Regions from separate parts of the Streptomyces anthophorae genome, predicted to be linked through region 1. Evidence: riboswitches for the same ligand, from Rfam matches in the RefSeq annotation. Region 1 holds a riboswitch; the other holds the start of a gene.
What was found. Region 1 has a riboswitch for thiamine pyrophosphate ahead of ACNYS0_RS38400 (purine-cytosine permease family protein). Riboswitches for the same ligand answer to the same signal wherever they lie in the genome.
Positions count from the first base shown of each region.

Region 2: linked by a shared signal. The riboswitch ahead of thiO (glycine oxidase ThiO) and the one ahead of ACNYS0_RS38400 (purine-cytosine permease family protein) in region 1 are both predicted to bind thiamine pyrophosphate.

Region 1 covers NZ_JBLWQQ010000001.1:8,427,713-8,433,526, reverse strand. The annotation lists gene thiE (thiamine phosphate synthase) at 1-369, opposite strand, end outside; gene thiM (hydroxyethylthiazole kinase) at 366-1,184, opposite strand; gene ACNYS0_RS38400 (purine-cytosine permease family protein) at 1,240-2,640, opposite strand; TPP riboswitch at 2,630-2,725, opposite strand; gene ACNYS0_RS38395 (family 2B encapsulin nanocompartment shell protein) at 3,141-4,559, shown strand; gene ACNYS0_RS38390 (family 2 encapsulin nanocompartment cargo protein terpene cyclase) at 4,613-5,814, shown strand, end outside.
Region 2 covers NZ_JBLWQQ010000001.1:6,447,491-6,453,304, reverse strand. The annotation lists gene metF (methylenetetrahydrofolate reductase [NAD(P)H]) at 1-436, opposite strand, end outside; gene thiE (thiamine phosphate synthase) at 554-1,201, opposite strand; gene ACNYS0_RS29265 (Rv2175c family DNA-binding protein) at 1,283-1,648, opposite strand; gene ACNYS0_RS29260 (NAD(P)/FAD-dependent oxidoreductase) at 1,765-2,997, opposite strand; gene ACNYS0_RS29255 (avidin-fold protein) at 3,117-3,464, opposite strand; TPP riboswitch at 3,518-3,631, shown strand; gene thiO (glycine oxidase ThiO) at 3,629-4,825, shown strand; gene thiS (sulfur carrier protein ThiS) at 4,822-5,022, shown strand; gene ACNYS0_RS29240 (thiazole synthase) at 5,030-5,814, shown strand, end outside.

The sequences.
Region 1 (5,814 bases):
GCTCAGGCCCAATACGGCGTCGTCGCCGATGAGTTGACGTACGGAGGCCGCGGGCAGGTCCGACTGACCCACGTGGACACCGCTGACGCGGGCGCCGCTCGCCCGCGCGGCCAGGAACACGTCGACCCGGTCGTTGACGATCAGCGCGACATGGTCGGGGAGGATCTCGGCGACGTCCAGGACGGTGTGCAGGAACTCCCGGCCGCTCGCGTGCTTCTCCCGGATCTGCACGGCGGTGACACCTCCGGCCACCGCCTGCGCGACGGTCTCGGCCACGGTGCGTCCGCGTGCCGCGCACTGGTCCGGGTCGGTGACCAGGTACACCGACAGGTCGACAGCCGCGTGCCCGGGTCGGGTACGTGCCGTCATGACACCTCAGCCCGCTTGGCCAGCTCCTCCGGGGTGAGCGCGGCGAGCGCGTCCAGGAAGCCGACGGCGAAGCTGCCGGGACCGGCCGCCACCCGTGCCGCGGATTCGGCGGCGACGGTGTAGGCGGTGGCGGCCGCCACCGTCGTCGCGAACCGGTCCTCGTCCACCGCGGCGAACGCGGCCATCACCGCGCCCAGCGCGCAGCCGCCACCGGTCACTCGGGTCAGCAGCGCGTCCCCGTTGGCGATCCGGGCGGTGCGCGTGCCGTCGGTGACGTGGTCCACGGGGCCCGACACCGCGACGATGCTGCCCGCCCTGCGCGCGAGTTCCGCCGCCGCGCCCTCGGCGTCGTCGACACCGTGGGAGGAGTCCACGCCCCGGCCACCGCCGCCCGCGCCCGCGAGCGCGATGATCTCGGAGGCGTTGCCGCGGATCACGGTCGGCCGCAGTGCCAGCAGGTCGGCGGCGAGCGCCGTGCGCACGGGCAGCGCGCCGATCGCCACCGGGTCGAGGACCCACGGCGTGCCCGCCTCGGCCGCGGCCCGCGCCGCCTCCGGCATCGCGGCGCGCTGTTCGGCGCGCGGGGTGCCGAGGTTGACCAGCACGCCCGAGGCGACGCGCGCGAAGGGCCCGGCCTCGTCCGGGATGTCGACCATGGCGGGCGCGGCACCCACCGCGAGCAGGACGTTGGCGGTGAACCCGGTGACCACCGCGTTGGTCAGGCACTGCACCAGCGGTGACTCGCGCTGTACGCGCCCGAGCGCCTGCGCCGCGAAGGCGACGAGGTCGGTGCGAGGGGTGGACGTCGTGGGCATGGGGTCGCTCCAAGTACGGAAGGTGCCGTGGTTCGTACGTGCGGAAAAGGGCAGGTCAGCCGCGTCGCCGCAGCCGCAGTGGCGCGTACACCGCGGCGGCCACCAGGAACGCCACGTAGTACGACACATCCGCGCCGTGCAGGGCTTCGGCGACCGGGCCCACGTACAGGCTGGTGTCCATGAACGGGACCGCCGCGGCGAAGGCCGCCGCGAAAGCGAGCAGGGCGGGCCAGGCGGGCTGCCGTCGCTCGCGTTCGGCGGCGAGGTCGAGCGGGGCGCAGGCCCGGTCCCTGGCCCGGGCGCGCCAGTCGACGAGGACGATCGCGACGAAGCCGGGGATCCAGTACCCGACGAACAGCAGCACGTTCTGGAACCGCGCGGTGGTGTCGGCGGCGTGCATCCACAGCACGAGCGGGAAGCCGAGGACCGCGGCGAGGGCGGCGGCCACCGGGCGCGGGATGCGCACGCCGATGGTCTGGAGGGCGAGCGAGCCGCTGTAGTCGTTCATGGCGTTGCTGCACAGCGCTGCCAGCGCGACGGCGAGCAGCCCGAAGGCGCCGAGCACTCCCCCGCCGAGGATCTTGTCGACCCCGGCCGCGGTCTGGTCGGTGAGCACGGAGGCGCCCCACAGGCCGAGTGCCTGGACGGCCACGAAGGACACCAGCAGGCCGAGCAGCGTGTACCAGAACATCCGGGTGCGGGAGGTGGCTGCGGGCAGGTAGCGGCTGAAGTCGCTGGCGTACGGCGCCCAGGACAGGCTGAGGCTGAGCGCGATGGTACTGGTCAGGACGAAGGCGCCGGCGCGGTCGGCCCCCAGCGCGGAGCCGTGGGCGGCGGGGTGCACGCCGTCGAGCATCCGCCAGGCGATGAGCGCGAAGGCGGCGCCGAGTACGAAGGTCATGACGATCTGGAGCCGGTGGATGGCCTCGTAGCCGAACACACCGAGCAGCCCCTGGGCGAGCAGCATGACGAGGACACCGGCCCAGAACGGCCAGCCGAGCAGCCGGGCCAGCGCGTCGCCGCCGAAGAGGCCGATCAGCGCGTCCCAGGCGATGGACGACAGCCACTGGAGCACGCCGGGCAGCGCGACGCCGCGCCCGAACGCGAGCCCGGCGAGCGGGAGTTGACCCGCTCCGGTCCTGCTCCCCCACGTACCCAGGTACGCGGTCGGCACCGCGCCGATCAGGGTGCCGAGCACGACGGCGGCGAGCGCGGTGGCGAAGTCGAGGCCGAGCGCGATGCCGACGGTGCCGGTGAAGACGCCGGTCATCGTCAGGTTCGGGGCGAACCACACGGTGAACAGGCGCCCGGCGCCGCCGTAGCGGTTGGCTTCGGGGACCGGTTCGATGCCGTGCCCCTCGATGCCGAGGTCGCCGGGTGCCGCGGGCATCCGCCCGTCGAAGGCGCCGCTGCCGCGGTCGGCAGGCAGGCCAGTGGAAACATGCGTCACAGGCATGAGACATCCCTCCGCCAGTACGAACTGGTTCAGGTTCGACGGGTGTGTTCTCAGCCCTCTGGTCGGGGCACCCCGTGTCCGGTTACGGCCGCCAGCGTAACGCGGTGGCGCGCGGTGTCGCACGGGTGGGTTCCGGTTCCGTCGCGTCCGCCCGTACCTCGCGCGATACAGCGCCGGCAATGCGGAGCTCTGTGGCAGCTGGCCGACTTCCGTCGGTTTCGCGGCGTCGCGACGCGCTCCCACCGCGTGACATCGCGGTCGGCACCCGCTCCGGCACACCGGGAAAACCGGCCGAGATCCGTCGGTCACCGGGCAAACACCGACCGGACTTGATCATCGTATCGAGTTAATGTCACCGGCTTTCCTTGGCCGGGCGGCCGAGACGGCCCTTACGGTGATGCTGCTTCTGGACGCATTCCCTCCGAATATTCCACCTTTCCTTCTTCTGTCCCGTAGTTACGGGCATGCGCGCTTTCGCCCGACCAAGGAGAGCTCACTCGATGACCGTTGACTCGACCACCCCGGACACCGCGTCGGTGCCGCCGCAGCAGACCAGCCTCGGCACGGCGGCCGCCCGTAATCTCGCCACGACCACCAAGTCCGCCCCGCAGATGCAGGAGATCACCTCGCGGTGGCTGCTGCGGATGCTGCCCTGGGTGGAGACCAAGGGCGGCGTCTACCGGGTCAACCGCCGCCTGACCTACACCGTCGGCGACGGCACCATCGAGTTCATCCAGGACGGCGGCGACGTCCGCGTGATCCCCCGCGAACTCGGTGAACTGGCCCTGCTGCGCGGCTTCGACGACGTCGAGGTGCTGACCGCGCTCGCCGACCGGTGCGTACAGCGCGACTTCCGGGCCGGCGACACACTGGTCGAGCGCGGGGCACCGGCAGACAAGCTCCATCTGATCGCCCACGGCCGCATCAACCAGTTCTCCGAGGGCGAGTACGGCGACGAGGTCGCGCTCGACGTGCTCGCCGACGGCGACCGCTTCGGCGACAACGCGCTCCTCGACGAGGACGCCCGCTGGGAGCAGACCGTGGTCGCCGAGACCTCGGGCACCCTGCTCACCCTCTCGCGCGCCGACTTCGCGTCCGTGCTGTCCTCGGCGCCGCCCCTTCAGGAGCACATCGACGAGTTCAAGTCGCTCGCGGGCCGCGGCCAGAACCACCGGGGCGAGGCGGAGATCCCGATGTCGGCGGGGCACGTCGGTGAGCACGAACTGCCGGGCGCCTTCGTCGACTACGAGGCGAAACCACGCGAGTACGAGCTCTCGGCCGCCCAGACGATCCTGCGGGTCCACACGCGGGTCGCCGACCTCTACAACGAGCCGATGAACCAGACCAAGGAGCAACTGCGGCTCACCATCGAGGCGTTGCGCGAGCGCCAGGAGCACGAGCTCGTCAACAACCGGGAGTTCGGCCTGCTCCACAACGCCGACTTCAAGCAGCGCCTCCAGCCGCACTCGGGGCCGCCCACTCCGGACGACCTGGACGAGCTGCTGTGCCGCCGCCGCGGCTCGAAGTTCTTCCTGGCGCACCCGCGCACGATCGCGGCGATGGGGCGCGAGTTCAACGCCCGCGGCCTGTACCCCGATCACGTCGACCTCGGCGGCCAGCAGGTCCCGGCCTGGCGCGGGGTGCCGATCCTGCCCTGCAACAAGATCCCGGTCACCAAGGAGCGGACCAGCTCGATCCTCTGCATGCGTACCGGCGAGGACAACCAGGGTGTCATCGGCCTGCACCAGACGGGTCTGCCGGACGAGTACGAGCCGGGCCTGTCGGTCCGGTTCATGGGCGTCGACGACCAGGCCATCACCAAGTACCTCGTCAGCACCTACTACTCCGCCGCGATCCTCGTGCCGGACGCGGTCGGCGTGCTGGAGAACGTGCAGATCGGCCGCTGGCCCAGCAGGTAGCGGGCCAGGACCGCAGCCGCCCACCCCGCCGAGGAGCCCTCAAGGAGACATGGATGCCCCCGCCTGAGCCGACACCTCCGCAGTCGACCCTGCCGGAAGCGGCCGCCCGCTTCGGGGCGCAGGTCCTGGCCGACGCCGCGGCCCGCGCCCGCGACATCGGCGCCGTCACGGGCGGTCCGCCGCGCGTGCCCGCGCAGACCGCGCAGGCCCCGGCCATCGAGGTTCCGGCACCCCACGTGCCGCCTGTGAGCGCGGACTTGGAGCGGCTGCTGCGCGGACCCAGCGGCCTCGGCACCGCGGGACTGCGGCTGACTCCGCGCGAGGAGCCGCCGACACACCGACCGGCGACGCCGACCGGTGTCTCCGCGAAGGGCCGGCCCGTTCCCGGCCTGTACCACCACCCGGCGCCGGAGCCCGATCCCGTACGGGTCGCGGAGGTCAGCCGCAGGATCAAGGCCTGGGCGATGGACGAGGTCGACCTGTACCCCGACGACTGGGAGGAGGAGTTCGACGGGTTCTCCGTGGGCAGCTACATGGTCGGCTGCCACCCCGACGCACCCACCGTCGACCACGTCATGATCGCCACCCGGCTGATGATGGCGGAGAACGCGCTGGACGACTGCTACTGCGAGGACCACGGGGGCTCGCCTGTCGGCCTCGGCTCCCGCCTCCTGCTGGCGCACACCACCCTCGACCCGCTGTACACGACGCAGGAGTACCAGCCGCAGTGGGCCGAGTCGCTCCACGCGGACGCGCCCCGGCGCGCGTACCGCTCGGCCATGGAGTACTTCGTCCGGGCGAGCAGCCCCTCCCAGGCCGACCGGTACCGGCACGACATGGCCCGCCTGCACATGGGCTATCTCGCGGAGGCCGCCTGGTCCGAGCACGACCACGTACCCGAGGTGTGGGAGTACCTGGCGATGCGCCAGTTCAACAACTTCCGCCCCTGCCCGACCATCACCGACACCGTCGGCGGCTACGAACTGCCGGCGGATCTGCACGCCCTGCCGGACATGCAGAAGGTCATCGCGCTCGCCGGGAACGCGACGACCATCGTCAACGACCTGTACTCCTACACGAAGGAACTCGACGCCCCCGGACGGCACTTGAACCTGCCGGTCGTGATCGCCGAACGCGAGGACCTGTCCGACAAGGAGGCCTACCTCAAGTCGGTCGAGGTCCACAACGAACTCATGCACGCCTTCGAGACAGAGGCCGCGGCCCTGGCCGCCGCCTGCCCGCTCCCGAACGTCCA
Region 2 (5,814 bases), 2.0 Mb from region 1:
CAACGAGTTCGGCCGCGTACGTGAGGCCTTCGGGGTGCGAGATCCAGTCGCCCATGGGGTCACCCGGCGGGTCACCGCGCACCGCGAGCATGTTCCGGATCCCGGCGTCGGCGTACTGGCCGATGATGTTGCGCAGCTCGGCGACCGAATGTTCGACGGCGGTGATGTGGGCCACCGGCGTCAGCGTCGTGTCGGCGACGATCTGCTGGGTCTCCTTGACGGTGCCGGCGCGCGTGGAGCCGCCCGCGCCGTACGTCACGGAGACGAAGTCGGGCGAGACCGCCTCGACCCTGCGCAGGGCGTTCCACAGGCTGCGCTCGCCCTTCGGGGTCTTCGGCGCGGAGAACTCGAACGAGAAAGCCGTCTTGCCGGGCGCGAGCATGTCACGCACGGTGCGGGCGCGATCAGTCCTGGTGGAAGCGGTACCTAGGGCCATACGGGCAGGTTACTGACCGATATCCAAAGCCCCTAATCCCCGTCCACCTTGCGGACAGGCCGGCAGAACGGCCGTCACCGGCGGTTTCCCCCGGGTTCACGGACGGGTCCGCGCACGTCAGACCGCACGCAGGCGCTTCGCGAACTCGGCCGCCGCCGCGGCCGGATCGTCGGCCTCCGTGATGGCCCGGACGACGACGGCCCTGCGGGCGCCGGCCTCCAGGACCTCGTCCAGATTCGCGAGGTCGATGCCGCCGATGGCGAACCAGGGGCGGTCCGTGTCCAGGCCCGCCGTGTACCGCACCAGGTCGAGGCCCGGCGCGTACCGCCCGGGCTTGGTCGGGGTCGGCCAGCAGGGGCCCGTGCAGAAGTAGTCCACGCCCTCCTGGACTGCGGCCGCGGCGGCCTCGTCCTCGGCGTGCGTGGAGCGGCCGATGAGCACGTCCTCGCCGAGCACCGCGCGGGCGGCGGGGACCGGCAGGTCGCCCTGGCCCAGGTGCAGCACGTCCGAGCGGATCGCGTGGGCGACGTCCGCGCGGTCGTTCACCGCGAAGAGCTTCCCGTGGCGGCGGGCCGCGTCGGCGAACACCGCGAGGTGCTCCAGCTCCTCGCCCGCCTCCATGCCCTTGTCGCGCAACTGCACGATGTCGACGCCTGCGGCCAGCACGGCGTCGAGGAACTCCGGCAGATCGCCCTGGTGCCTGCGCGCGTCGGTGCACAGATAGAGCCGTGCGTCAGCGAGCAGGGCGCGCTTGGAGTCCGCCATGGAAGTCCCCCCGTGGGTCGTGCGGTGTCGGTGGCGTGCGCACCACGAGGGTCGCGGTGCGCACGCCGGACGGTTGTCAGGTCAGACGGCGAGCGCCTGGGCGCGGCGCTTCACCTCCGTGCCGCGATTCTCGCTCAAGGCCTGCGCGGGCGTGCCCGGCAGGCTCGGGTCGGGGGTGAAGAGCCACTCCAGCATCTCTTCGTCGCTGAAGCCGTCGTCCCTCAGGACCGTCAGGAGGCCGACGAGCCCCTTGACGATCTTGTCGCCGTCGATGAAGGCGGCGGGCACGTGCAGTGCCCTGTTCTCACCGCGGCGCACGGAGATCAGCTGGCCTTCCTTGACCAGCTGCCGCACACGCGTCACCTCGACATCGAGCTGTTCCGCGATGTCGGGGAGGGTGAGCCAGGCAGGGACGAGAGCATCGATCTTTGCGTCAATCTCGGTCACAGGACAAGCCTGCCATCCCGGACTGACACTCGGAAGCCGGGCCGGTGCGGATGGGCCACGACTCCTCCCGTTTCACCCTCTCTGTCACGCTTTGGAGGGCCGACAGGGCGATGGACTCACGCCACCGCGGACTTCAGCGGACGGGCCGGGTCCGCGAGGAGCTCCGGGTCGAGCGGGGCCCCCGACAGGATGAGCTTGCGCCCCTGGGCCAGGTCGCGCGGCTTGCCGACGGCGAGCACCGCCACCAGGGCGCCGTCGCGCAGCCAGCACACCGACCAGGCGGCACCGGCGGGGTCGCCGCGCCACACCGTCGCGTCGGCGCCCTCGTGGTGCCCCGCGTACTGCACGAACCGGCCGAACTGCTCGGACCAGAAATAGGGCACCGGGTCGTACACGGCCGGGGTCTGGCCGACGATGTTCGCCGCCACCGTGCGCGGGCCCTGGAGCGCGTTGTCCCAGTGGTGGACCATCAGGCGCTCCCCGTAGCGCCCCGAGGGGAACGAGGAGCAGTCCCCCACCGCGTACACGTCGGGCACGGAGGTGCGCAGCCGCTCGTCCGCGAGGACCTCGCGGTGGGCGCCGAGTTCGATCCCGGAGCCGGCCAGCCAGCGGGTGGCGGGGCGGGCGCCGATGCCGACGACGACGGCTCCGGCGGGCAGCCGCGTGCCGTCGTCGAGGACCACGACGCCCGGCTCGATGCGCTCCACGCGCGCGTGGGTGCGCAGCTGGGCTCCGGCGTCGGCGTACCAGGCCGCCATGGGGGCGGCGATCTCGGCGGGCAGCGCCCCGGCCAGCGGCCGCTCGGCGGCCTCCACCACCGTGACCCGGCAGCCGGCCTCACGGGCCGCGGTGGCGAACTCGGCGCCGATCCAGCCGGCGCCCACGACCACCACGTCGTGCTGCTCGGCGAGGACGGGCCGCAGCCGCTCGGCGTCGTCGAGCGTGCGCAGCAGATGCACGCCGGGGGCGGAGTGCGTGCCGGGCAGCTGGACGGGTTCGGCACCGGTCGCGACGACCAGCACGTCGTACGGGACGGGCCCATCGGCCGTGTCCAGCTCATGGTCGCCGGGCCGCAGCCCGGTCACCTCGCGGCCCAGCTCCAGGGAGACGCCGAGCGCCTCGAAGTCCACGTCGAAGGCCGAGCCCTCGGCCTTGCCGAGCAGCACCGCCTTGGACAGCGGTGGCCGGTCGTACGGCTGGTGGGGTTCGGCGCCGAGCAGCGTGACCGCGCCGGTGAAGCCCTGTTCGCGCAGCGCCACGGCGGTCTGCACACCGGCCATGCCCGCGCCCACGATGACGACGTTCCGCTGCCCCGAAGGCGCTCCGCTCCCGCTCCGCTGCTCACTCACGGGATCAACCTTAGGCACCTGATCTTGCCCCGGTCAGCGGTGCGGGCCACTCCCGCGCCGTGACGTCCTGCACATGTCCCGGCGGTTTAGCGATCAAGGTCGGGGCGGCGCTCCGGGGTTCACGCCCGGCCCGGGAGCTCCTCGACCACGCTGGTGCCGCTGCCCTCCTGCGACTCCCACTCCCAGGTCTCGTCGAGGCGCACCCGGCCGTCCGGCAGCTCGGACACGGTCGAGACGCAGTGCCCGGAGGAGGTGGTCCCGTCGGTCTTCAGCTGGACGTAGCGGAAGTCGAGCCGGTCGCCGGAGCGCGTCCCCACGAGGTGCCCCTCGACGACATCGCCGCCTGCGTAGTCGGCCGAGACCCGGCCGTCCCGCTCCCGGTACGTGAAGCGGGTACGGGTGCCCACCTGACCGGGCGCCTGGTCGGCGACGGGGGACATCACGAGACCGTCGAGGGATCGGGTCACTGGTTCGAGGCTCCCTTACTGGGGGTCGCGGGGAACGGCTAGGGTGGCCAACGTAGAGCACTCGCGGGAGCCCGTACGCAGCGGGCTGAGAGGGAGGCTGGAGCGGCCTTCGACCGTACGAACCTGATCCGGGTCATACCGGCGAAGGGAGGGGCTTGACGCCCATGTCGTCGACGCCATCCGTTCATTCGCACACCTGCGACCGTTCGCGCACCCGCGACGTCCTCGTCGTCGGTGGCGGCATCATCGGTCTGGTCACCGCCTGGCGGGCCGCGCAGCGCGGCCTTTCCGTCGCGGTCGCGGACCCCGAACCCGGCGGCGGTGCCGCCCAGGTGGCGGCCGGAATGCTGGCCGCCGTCACCGAACTGCACCACGGCGAGCAGACGTTGCTCGGCCTGAACCTGGAGTCCGCGCGCCGCTACCCGGACTTCGCGGCCGAGCTGTCCGAGGCCACCGGGCAGGACCTCGGCTACCGCGCCTGCGGCACGCTCGCGGTCGCGCTCGACGCGGACGACCGCGCCCACCTGCGCGAACTGCACGCGCTCCAGACGAAGTCGGGGCTGGAGTCCGAGTGGCTCTCGGGCCGCGACTGCCGCCGCCTCGAACCGATGCTCGCGCCGGGCGTGCGCGGCGGACTGCGGGTCGACGGGGACCACCAGATCGACCCGAGAAGGCTCGCGAGCGCCCTCGTGACGGCCTGCGAGCGCGCCGGCGTGACCTTCCACCGGTCGTGGGCCGAGAGGCTCCGTGTCGTCCGCGACCGGGCGAGCGGCGCGGTCCTCGCCGACGGCACCGAACTCTCCGCGGACCAGGTCGTGCTGGCCGCGGGCAGCCGCGGCGGACAGCTCGCGGGCGTCCCCGACGCGGTGCTCCCGCCGGTGCGCCCCGTCAAGGGCCAGGTGCTGCGCCTGACGGTGCCGAAGCGGTACGCGCCCTTCCTCAGCCGCACCGTCCGGGCGGTCGTGCGCGGCGGCAATCTCTACATGGTGCCGCGCGTCAACGGCGAGCTCGTGGTGGGCGCGACCAGCGAGGAGCTCGGCTGGGACACCACGGTCACCGCGGGCGGCGTCTACGAACTCCTGCGGGACGCCCACGAACTCGTCCCCGGCATCACCGAACTCCCGCTCACCGAGACCCGCGCGGGCCTGCGCCCCGGCTCCCCCGACAACGCTCCGCTCCTGGGCCCGACCGCCCTGCCGGGCCTCCTCCTGGCGACGGGCCACTACCGCAACGGCGTGCTCCTGACGCCGATCACCGGCGACACCATGGCGCACGCCCTGACCACCGGTGAACTGCCGGAAGAGGCCCGCCCGTTCACGCCGAAACGCTTCGGCACAGCCCTCGTGGAGCAGCCCGCATGAACGTCCACGTCAACGGCGAGCCGCGCACGGTGACCGCGGGCACCACGCTCGACCTCCTGGTCACCACGCTCACCACGGCGCCCCAGGGCGTCGCCGCCGCCCTCAACGAAACCGTCGTCCCCCGCACCCAATGGCCCGCCACGGCGCTCTCCGAAGGAGACCGCGTCGAGGTCCTCACGGCCGTCCAAGGAGGCTGAACCATCCATGGCCGACGACACTTTCGTCCTCGGGGGCGACCCGTACTCCTCGCGCCTGATCATGGGCACGGGAGGGGCGCCCAGCCTCGACGTCCTGGAGCGCTCCCTGGTGGCCTCCGGAACCGAACTCACCACCGTGGCGATGCGCCGCGTGAACGCGGACGTGCACGGCTCGGTGCTCTCCGTCCTGGAGAAGCTGAACATCCGGGTGCTGCCGAACACGGCCGGCTGCTTCACCGCGGGAGAGGCCGTCCTGACGGCCCGCCTCGCGCGCGAGGCGCTCGGTACCGACCTGGTGAAGCTGGAGGTCATCGCCGACGAGCGCACCCTGCTGCCCGACCCGATCGAGCTGCTCGACGCCGCGGAGACGCTGGTGGACGACGGCTTCACGGTGCTGCCGTACACGAACGACGACCCGGTCCTGGCCCGCAAGCTGGAGGACGTCGGCTGCGCGGCGATCATGCCGCTCGGCTCCCCCATCGGCTCCGGGCTCGGCATCCGCAACCCGCACAACTTCCAGCTGATCACCGAGCACGCGCGCGTGCCGGTGATCCTGGACGCGGGCGCGGGCACGGCCTCCGATGTGACCCTCGCCATGGAACTGGGCTGCGCGGGTGTGATGCTCGCCTCGGCGGTGACCCGCGCGCAGGAGCCGGTCCTGATGGCGGAGGGCATGCGGCACGCGGTCGAGGCGGGCCGGTTCGCGTACCGGGCCGGGCGCATCCCGAAGCGTCATTTCGCGGAGGCGTCCTCGCCGACGGAGGGGCGCGCGCACCTCGACCCCGAGCGCCC